One region of the uncultured Methylovirgula sp. genome, then DNA from elsewhere that is predicted to be linked to it. Evidence: predicted binding sites of a transcription regulator. Region 1 holds the regulator's gene; each other region holds the start of a gene.
What was found. Region 1 encodes PhoB, which activates phosphate uptake and scavenging genes when phosphate is short. Its sites were predicted from a motif close to TGTCATNNANCTGTCAT; they were not measured.

Region 1 (3,256 bases):
GTCAAATACTGCGCCGAGGACCCAACGGCCACGATTACCCCCGAGTCACAATGACGCGGCCTGTGGACCAACCCGATGGACTGTTGAAAACGCGGCCGCGCAAGACATGGCGACTCTTGCGCAAGATTCAACGGCTAGTGTAGCCTTTCAGACGTCGACTACGACATCTCGTGCGGCGGGCCATTCAAAATGCGTAACCTTTTATACGACGCCGGTTTTCCGGCGCAGCGTCGATTCCGGATTCCATCGATCGCGCCGCCGGCACCAGGTCGCGTCAGCCGCGTTCAGGCTAATTTTCCGATCCAAATCGAGGAGGACTGAATGTCCTGGACCGATGAACGGGTAGAGCTTCTACGCAAACTCTGGCTTGAAGGGCTCAGCGCCAGCCAAATCGCGCGCGAGCTTTCCAATGGCATCAGCCGCAATGCGGTGATCGGCAAGGTCCACCGGCTCGGCATGTCCGGGCGGGTCAAGGCCGCCGCCCCGGCTGTTGCCCGGCCACGGGTGAAGACGGCCCGGGCCGCCGCACATCAGCGCATGAGCGCCCCGATCGTGCGCGGCAATACGGCGCTCGCCATAAGATCACAACCGGTCGAAGCACTTTTGCCGACGCCCGAGGAAGACGTGGTGATCCCGATGTCGGAAATGGTCACGATCATGGATCTGAAGGAATCCATGTGCCGCTGGCCAATGGGCGATCCGGCCTCCGGCGAATTCCGTTTCTGCGGCGGCAAGAAGAACGCCAATCAGAGCGGCCCCTATTGCACCTATCACAGCCGCATCGCGTACCAGCCGGTCCAGGACCGGCGCCGTGAGCGGCGCTCGCAATCGGCCTAATCGGCCATCGGGGACTAGGCGAAGCAATCCGTTCCGGATTGCTTCATTGCCGATGCGTTGCACGCTGCCGCTCGCAGAGCGGGGCGATCATTCGTTCTTGCCGAAGGTCTCGTCGAAAGAATAGCCGGCGCCGCGGATCGTGCGGATCGGGTCGCGCTCGCCGGCAAGCGACAAGGCCTTGCGCAGGCGGCCGACATGAACATCGACGGTGCGCTCGTCGATCTCGGCGGAGAAGCCCCAGATCGAGTCGAGCAATTGCGACCGCGAGAAGACTCGGCCAGGCTTGCCCATCAGATATTCGAGCAGGCGAAATTCGGTCGGCCCGAGGTGAACGTTGCGATCGCCGCGGCTCACCCGCCAATTTTCCCGGTCAAGCGCCAGATCGCCGGCGACGAGCAGCGCCGCAACCCGATCCGGCCGCGCCCGCCGCAACAGAGCGCGCACGCGCGCCATCAATTCCGGCACGGAGAACGGCTTAACGATATAATCGTCCGCCCCGATCGAGAGGCCGCGCACCCGCTCGCTCTCGTCGCCGCGCGCCGTCAGCATGATGACCGGCAGGCTGCGCGTCGCGTCGCGCGCCCGCATACGGCGGCAGATTTCAAGGCCGGAGACGCCGGGTAGCATCCAATCGAGAATGACAAGATCGGGCGGCGATTCGACGAGCCGCAATTCCGCCTCGTCGCCGCGCTCGACACGCTCGACGACAAAGCCTTCGGCTTCGAGATTATAGCTGAGCAGCAGGCTCAGCGCCGCCTCGTCCTCGACGACGAGAATGCGCGGCGGCGCCACCGCCGCGGAATTCGGCCGCGGCGGCGCATTGCGGGCCTCCTGCGCGGGTCGGGAATCCGGAACAGAGATGATCTGGTTGTTCATCTATGGCTCACTTGGGAAGGGGCAAATAATCTGTTGCGGGTGAAGGGCCTTTCGGCCGGTCCATCGGCAGGGTTTCGCCCGTGACGAGATAAACCACCGTCTCCGCGATGTTGGTGGAATGGTCGCCGATCCGCTCGATGTTCTTCGAGCAGAATAAGAGGTGGGCGCAGAACGAGATATTGCGCGGGTCTTCCATCATGAAGGTCAGCAGGTCGCGGAAAACCGAATCTTCCAGCGCATCGAGCTCGACATCATGGGTCCAGACCATGCGCGCCCGCTCAACGTCGCGCAGCGCATAGGCATCGAGCGCGTCCTTCAACAACATGGCCGCCGCTTCGTGCATCGACTTCAAACCGACGATAGCGCGCGGCAAACGCGTCTCGCCGGAAAGTTTCAGCGCCCGCTTGGCGATGTTTTTGGCAAGGTCGCCGACGCGCTCGAGATCGCCCGAAATGCGGATCGCGGCAACGATCTCGCGCAAATCCGCGGCCAGCGGCTGGCGCTTGGCGATGGTCATGATGGCATGCTCTTCGACATCGCGCTGCAGCACGTCGAGCCGTACATCCATGGCAACGGTCGTGCGGGCGAGGTCCGAATCGAGCGATGCGAGCGCATCCATTGCATTGCTCAACATCTGCTCGGCAATGCCGCCCATTTCCGCAATCTTGCGGCCAAGGACTTCGAGCTCGTTGTCGTAAGCTTTGACGGTATGATCGGTCATTGCGAAAGGCCCTGAAATCGGAAACGTCAGCCGAAACGGCCGGTGACATAGTTCTGTGTCCGCTTCTGTTCGGGAGCGGTGAAAATCTGCGTCGTCGTGCCGAATTCGACCAGCTCACCGAGATACATGAACGCCGTATATTCCGAGACGCGAACCGCCTGCTGCATATTATGCGTGACGATGGCGATCGTATATTTCTCCTTGAGCTCGTCGATCAGTTCTTCGATTTTTGCTGTCGAAATCGGATCGAGCGCCGAGCAGGGCTCGTCGAAGAGAATCACTTCCGGCTGGATGGCGACCGTGCGGGCAATGCACAGGCGCTGCTGCTGGCCGCCGGAGAGCGACAGGCCGCTCGCCGTGAGTTTGTCTTTCACCTCGTCCCAAAGCGCCGCGCCGCGCAGCGCCGTCTCGACGCGGGCATCGAGATCGGCCCGCGACATACGCTCGTAAAGCTTCACGCCAAAAGCGATATTGTCATAGATCGACATCGGAAACGGCGTCGGCTTCTGGAACACCATGCCGACACGCGAGCGCAGCAGATTGAGATCCTGCCCCGGCGCCAGGATATTCTCGCCGTCGAGCAGCACCTCACCTTCGGCGTGCTGGCCCGGGTAAAGATCATACATCCGGTTCAACACGCGCAGCAGAGTCGATTTCCCGCAGCCGGAGGGGCCGATCAGCGCCGTCACCTTGTTGGTGTAGAGCGGAATGTTGACGTTCTTCACCGCATGATTCTGGCCATAGTAAAATTGCAGGTTGTTGACGGCGATCTTCGTCGGAAGCTCGTTTCTGGCCGATACTGTCGTCGCCACGGCGGTCATC
Region 2 (3,256 bases), on a different contig from region 1:
TGGTGAAATCTCCATCCGAGTCTCGCCGCAGCGGCCGCCTTGCGCGGATGGTCGTTTTTGCGGCGGCGGCGGCGATGAGCATGACTGTGGTCAGCCAGGCTCGCGCGGACGTGACCGATCAGCTTCTTGATCAATTGCGCGCCAAGGGCGTTCTGACCCGTGGCGAATACTCCAAGCTGAAGTCCCGCCATGCGGCGGAAAAGGCGGACATGGCCCGCCCCTATGGCCGTCATTATTCGAAAGACGGCGTCGTCGTCGTTCCGGACGACCGTTACCTGACCCGCCTCGACAAGGGCATCGGCTTCCACATCCCCGGCCTCGTCACCAAGGAAGGTGAAGTCGGCGCGATCGATGTGAAAATCTCCGGCGACCTCGTGTTCGGCGCGGACGAAACTTTTGACCGTCATGGGTCGGCGACGGCTCCGATTGCGGGCGGCCTCGTTACCGCCAGCCCGAACCAGCCGTATAATTCGATCCAGGCCGGCCTGCTGCCGAGCGCGGTCGTGCTGAGCATCGCCACCAACCAGATGGGTTACGATCTCGGCTTCACCATCGGCGCCTATACGGGCGGCAACAACGTGTCCCCGGTCGGCGGCTCCAACGCCAATGGTCCTGGCGCACCGGCTGCGCTCGGCACCCCCGGCATCGACCTTCGTCAGGTCTTCGGCACGATCGGCACGCCGACCTTCGGCACGGTCAAGATCGGCCGCGATCTCGGCCTGTTCGGTTCGGACGCCATCTTGAACGACGCGACGCTGCTCGGCCTCGGCTCGCCGCTGACGACGCAGTCGCCCGCCAACACGTCGCTCGGCCGCATCGGCATCGGCTATGTGTATGCGGACTGGATCCCGCAGATCACCTATACGACGCCGGACTTCAACGGCTTCACCGCGTCGATCAGCGCCATGACGCCTTTGAACGCGGTTAACGTCGGGGGCTTGGTCGGCCCGTTGCAGCCTTATTCTGCGACCCTCACCGGCCAGGAACTGCCGATGGTTCAGGGCCAGATCAAGTGGAAGGGCAATATTGCGCCGGGCGCGGCTTTGACCGTGTCGGGTGATGCCCTCTGGCAGCAGCACAAGAACGATACGGCGACGGGGTCGCTGGCCGCTATGCCGCTGGAAGCGACGACCAATAGCTGGGGCGTCGACGGCTTCGGCAAGTTGGACATCGACGGCTTCAGCTTCGTGGCCTACGGCTACTATGGCCAGGGCCTCGGCACGACGGGCTTCTTCTTCAATGGCTTCGATCTGGCCGGCAATGCCCGCAAGTCCTACGGCGGTTATGCCCAGGCGTCCTACACCTGGGATAAGTTCACCTTCGGCGCGAGCTGGGGCGTGAGCGCCTTGCAGGCGACGGGCTTCGATTGGACCGTTGGCGCTGCGCCGACCTTGGTGCACGACAACGAAAGCATCATCGGCTTCCTGCGCTATCAGCTGACGCCTTGGATGGCGCTGCAGGCGGAATTCGGCCACACCTGGACGATCAACCAGCTTGGTCAGAACCTGCAGGAAGACGACCTCTGGCTCGGCACGGCTTGGTTCTTCTAAGCCTCTCTTGAAAGCCTGAATTCAGCGCCGGACGGGCAACCGTCCGGCGCTTTTCTTTTGCCCTGATCCCCTCTCCCCGCTTGCGGGGAGAGGGCTAGGGTGAGGGGCAGGGAGGAGCCAATGCGCGGTTTGCGAATCCCTGAGGTCAGACGAGCCCGTCAACTGCGCCGATCGCAAACATCGGCAGAAGCAAAACTTTGGGCGAAGCTCAGATCGCGCCGGCTAAGCGGCTTCAAATTTGTTCGCCAAGCGCCAATCGGACCTTATTTCGCCGATTTCCTTTGCCGGGAGGAAAACTTGGTCGTCGAGGTGGATGGCGCGACACACGGCACCCCGGAAGAGATTGCGGCGGACGCTCGGCGCTCTGCCCATCTGGCGAAGGCCGATTATCGCGTCCTAAGAGTCACAAACACCGACGTCTTCGAGAATACCGAAGCTGTCCTGGAGACGATTCTCGCCGTGCTCGAGCGGCGGAAGGCGTTATAGCCAATCCCCAGCCCCTCACCCTAGCCCTCTCCCCGCGGGCGGGGAGAGGGGACCACATCCCTGTCATCAAAGTGCCACCCGACTCGGCCAAGGACATGATGTCTCATCGGGAGTCGGAACCGTGGCGAAAAAGCATCTCGACAGCATCGCCGTCCGGACACTTTTCCTGTCCGATCTGCATTTGGGAACAAAGGGTTGCCAGGCAGGCCTCCTGCTCGACTTCCTCAAGCATTGCGACGTGGACCATATCTATCTTGTCGGTGACGTGATCGACGGCTGGCGGCTGAAATCTGGCTGGTATTGGCCGGAATCGCACAATAACGTCGTCCGCAAGCTGTTGAAACGCGTCCACAAAGGCGTCAAGATCACCTATATTCCTGGTAACCACGACGAATTCATGCGTGATTACGTCGGGCATAATTTCGGCGGTATCGACGTCATGGATACCGCGATCCACGAGGCGGCGGACGGCAAGCGCTTCCTCGTCATGCACGGCGACCAGTTCGATCTCGTCGTCCGGCATGCGCCGTGGCTTGCCGTGCTCGGCGATGGAGCCTACGAATTGGCGCTGTGGATCAACACCTATCTCAATATGGTCCGCCGCCGGCTCGGCCTCGATTATTGGTCGCTGTCGTCCTGGGCGAAATTGAAGGTGAAGAGCGCCGTCAACCATATCGGCCGGTTCGAATCGGCGCTTTCGGGCGAGGCCCGGCGGCGCGACGCCTATGGCGTCATTTGCGGCCATATTCACCACGCCATCATCCATGACGACTTCGGCGTGCGCTACATGAACACCGGCGATTGGGTCGAGAGCTGCACCGCGCTGGTTGAACATTTCGACGGCCGGTTCGAGATTATCCATTGGGCCGACAAAGTGCGCGAAGCCAAGGAAGCGCTCGCCGCGGCGGCCCAGCAGCCTGAGATCGAGGCGACGGCGGCGTGACCAAACTTCTGATTGCCACCGATGCCTGGGGGCCGCAGATCAATGGCGTGGTCCGCTCGCTCGAGAATATCGCCGCGCATGCGGCGAGCTTCGGTGTCAATGTCCGGTTTCTGACGCCGACGGATTTTTGGACGCTGCCCCTGCCCGGCTATCGCGAGATCCGGCTGGCGCTCGCCTATCCGCGCAAGGTTGCGGGCTTCATTGCCGACTTCAATCCGGATTTCATCCACATCGCGACGGAAGGGCCGATCGGCCTCGCGACGCGGCGCGCCTGCCT
Region 3 (3,256 bases), on a different contig from region 1:
TCGAGCCGAAGCCGATCATGACAATGGGGCCGGTAATCGTGCCGTGGATCGGCCAATTCTGCATCGTCAGTCTCCAGGATGAGGGGCGCAGCGCAAGGGTCGCGCGCCTTAAATGCGAGATGGCCGCGAAGGTCAAGAACATGCGGCGCCGGCGCGCAAGAAAAAGGCCTTCCACCGGGCGCGGCGAAAGGCCTTTTCTTTTCAGATTCGACGACGCGTTACAGGACGATGACCTTGGTGCCGATCGCAACGCGCTGGTAGAGATCCATCACGTCGCCGTTCATCATCCGAATGCAGCCCGAGGAGACCGCCTGCCCGATCGAATCAGGCTCGTTGGTCCCGTGAATCCGGTAAAGCGTGTCCTTGCCGTTCTCCCAGAGATAGAGCGCGCGGGCGCCGAGCGGGTTGCCGAGGCCACCGTCCATCTCCTCCGGCAGATCCGGCCGCCGCTGCAGCATGTCCGACGGCGGGAACCACTTCGGCCATTCCTGCTTGCTATGGACTTCGGCGACGCCCTTCCAGGCGAAGCCCTCGCGGCCGACGCCGATCCCATATTGCAGCGCTCTTCCGTTGCCCTCGATCAGATAGAGGTGCTTCGACGCGGTATCGACGATGATCGTGCCGGGTTTTTCCGAGCTCGGATAATCGACTTCCTGGCGCGTATGTTTGCCGACCGCGGCGGCATCGTCGTCAGGCGGCGGATTATAAGGCGCAGTATCCGGCGAGACATGCGGCGTCGGACTGGCATAGGCGCGCTGATCCGGAGGCACATAAGAATCCGGCGGCTCGGCTTGCGGCTCGCCGTAATTCTGCGGTTGGCCGCCGCCCGGATAGGGCGGGTAGGTATAATTCGGCGGATTGGCCTGATAGCCATTGTAATTGCGCCATTGCGCAGAAGCCGGCGCGCAAAAGGCGACAACGGCGGCGAGTGAGAAAAGCGCCACAACGCTTGATTTCATCATTGTGAAATTCATGGATCGACCCCACGGCCCCCTTCAAGCTGAATGATACCTAAAAAAGCGGCAAAATACCGAATGTGCCGGACCACACACGACACTTCCAACAACGCTATTTTCCAACGAAATAACGCTTGCGCGTAGCTTGCGCCATCGCCTCACCGGACTTTGAAGGCAGCCCGGGTCAAGCTGACCGCGCGAGCGTTAACAAAGCTTTAGCGGCGCTGGCACGGGCGCGCGAGAGGAGGTTTTTATGCCGTTTCGCTTGGCAAGGCTCTTGCCGCCGGCCAATCCTGTGTCACACTACCTTCGTGGATGCGTCTCCAGAAGGAGCAAGGCATGTCTTTGGAAAGCCATCTCGCTGAGCTTGAACGCCGTCACGAAGCCCTCGACCGCGATATCGCGCGCGAATGGGGCTATCCCTCCGTCGACGAAGTCAAACTGGCCGAGTTGAAGCGGCGTAAGCTGCAGCTCAAGGACGAAATTACCAAGTTGAAGGGCATCGAGAGAACCGAGACTTTGCATTAGAGCCCGGTTTAATCAAAAAACTGGTGTTCGGGCAGGAGTCGGGCGCGCCGCGCGCCCGGCTCGCGCCGCGTCATGGGTCTGAAAGGCGCTGGAAAACAGCGCACCGCATTGTGGCGGCGCCCCGGATCAGCTAGAAGTTCGCCGCGGTCGAGCTGATGCCCGGCCGGCGGCCCAATTTGCACCCGTAGCTCAGCTGGATAGAGCGCTGCCCTCCGAAGGCAGAGGTCACAAGTTCGAATCTTGTCGGGTGCGCCAATCAAATCAAAAGCTTATCTTGCTTGCCCTGACAGCGAATTTGCATCAGTGAGCCCATAGTAAGCACGGTCGGGCAATCACGTTCACCGCACTACCTAGTCTTTTCGGGCAGCGACGCGGCCCGACAGCCGGGGCGAAGCATCTTCGCTCATGCGGATGCCGACGCCACATGCGACCGATACATGTGATCGCTAAGCCGAAGCTCTGCGCGACGCGAAGCTGGCCGAGATGTTGGTTGGTGCCGGCGCGAAGCGCCGGCGGTCGACTGAGCGCGACGTGAAATCGTTCAGTGCACATTTCGCGATCTGCAGTTCGAACTCTTCACCGGCCGATCTTGGCTGAGCCGGGCGGCCTTTAGCGAAATTTACAAGGCGCGCGATGGCTTATCGAACCGCCATCTCTGTCGAATCGTCAGGAAGCGCGCAAGAAGGCAGCGTCAAGTTCGGGCGGAAGATGAACGATCGCCGCATCGGCGCCAGGCTCGTGGGTATGGACGGATCAATTCCTGCGCAATACCATGAGCAGGAGGTGATCTTCCGTGGCGCTAGCATTTGCGCGTCGCCAAGGCAGGCGATGAGGACGTTCGTTCGATGACGCTGCGCCGAGCGGGTTAGCCTTTCGATTTACCGCCCCTCGCAAGCGTGTCGATCTCGAGAGACCTGGTCATGACCGACAACAAGCCGGCTGCAGACGTTACCAAGGATTGGCAAGCAACGCAGAGCCAGAAGTCCTCCGCGATGCGCCTCCGCCTTTTCGCCGTGCTCTGCTGGATCGTCGCCATGGGTGGCGAGGTCGCTGGGATCTATTTGTTCTACCAGCGCAAGTTCGACCATGGGAACATGCCGCTACTGATCGGCATGCTGGTCGGGATCGCGGTCTTCGCAATCGCCGGCAACTTGCTATGGAAGGCGGCCAACAGGCACGATCCGGCCCGTGCATCCGATTCGGCCAGATTCTTCTTCCAAAACCAGCTCGGCGCGATCATCACGCTGATCGCCTTCCTCCCGCTGCTTTTCCTGATCTTGACCGACAAGAACATGGATCCGCAGACCAAGAAGATTGCCGGCGGCGTCGGCGCTGTGCTCGCCGTGCTCGCGACGCTGATCGGGGTCAGCTACCAACCCCCGTCGGTTGAGCAGTACACCCAGGACATGAACGCGTGCGCGACTCAAATTAAGACGGGGCTGCCGACTACCGCCTGTTCGCCCGACGTCGCCGCCCAGGCGAAGGAGATTGCCACGGACTCGGCCACAGTGGCCGCGGCGACGAAGGATACCGCGCACCCCGCCGGTCGGGATGTCGTCTATTGGATTGCGCCTGAAAACGGCGCCAAGAAGTCCGCGACGCCGCATGTCTTCCACCTCTGCGCAGGTGTGAGCCCGCTGAAAGGCAAGGCCGTGAACAGCGGCTCCGTGACCGAAGCCTATGCACAGAATGCCATCCGCATCACGAAGCAAATCGCGATGGAACAGAAGCAATGCGGGTTCACGGTTTCGCAATAAACCTGCCCATCGCCA

Region 2: Q0025_RS05930 (UDP-2,3-diacylglucosamine diphosphatase) is a predicted target of PhoB. The motif match lies at 2,098-2,114, and genes of this name have one in related genera.
Region 3: Q0025_RS02905 (DUF465 domain-containing protein) is a predicted target of PhoB. The motif match lies at 1,253-1,269, and genes of this name have one in related genera.

Annotation. Positions count from the first base shown of each region.
Region 1 covers NZ_CANSHK010000032.1:7,574-10,829, reverse strand. Annotated here, with positions in the region: gene Q0025_RS10540 (GcrA family cell cycle regulator) at 322-837, shown strand; gene phoB (phosphate regulon transcriptional regulator PhoB) at 925-1,713, opposite strand; gene phoU (phosphate signaling complex protein PhoU) at 1,721-2,434, opposite strand; gene pstB (phosphate ABC transporter ATP-binding protein PstB) at 2,461-3,255, opposite strand; gene pstA (phosphate ABC transporter permease PstA) at 3,252-3,256, opposite strand, start outside.
Region 2 covers NZ_CANSHK010000014.1:39,332-42,587, reverse strand. Annotated here, with positions in the region: gene Q0025_RS05940 (porin) at 75-1,550, shown strand; gene Q0025_RS05935 (DUF559 domain-containing protein) at 1,671-2,036, shown strand; gene Q0025_RS05930 (UDP-2,3-diacylglucosamine diphosphatase) at 2,158-2,979, shown strand; gene Q0025_RS05925 (glycosyltransferase family 1 protein) at 2,976-3,256, shown strand, end outside.
Region 3 covers NZ_CANSHK010000006.1:25,914-29,169, forward strand. Annotated here, with positions in the region: gene Q0025_RS02895 (saccharopine dehydrogenase C-terminal domain-containing protein) at 1-64, opposite strand, end outside; gene Q0025_RS02900 (L,D-transpeptidase) at 219-962, opposite strand; gene Q0025_RS02905 (DUF465 domain-containing protein) at 1,296-1,484, shown strand; tRNA gene Q0025_RS02910 (tRNA-Arg) at 1,663-1,739, shown strand; gene Q0025_RS02915 (hypothetical protein) at 2,405-3,241, shown strand; gene Q0025_RS02920 (cytochrome c) at 3,225-3,256, opposite strand, start outside.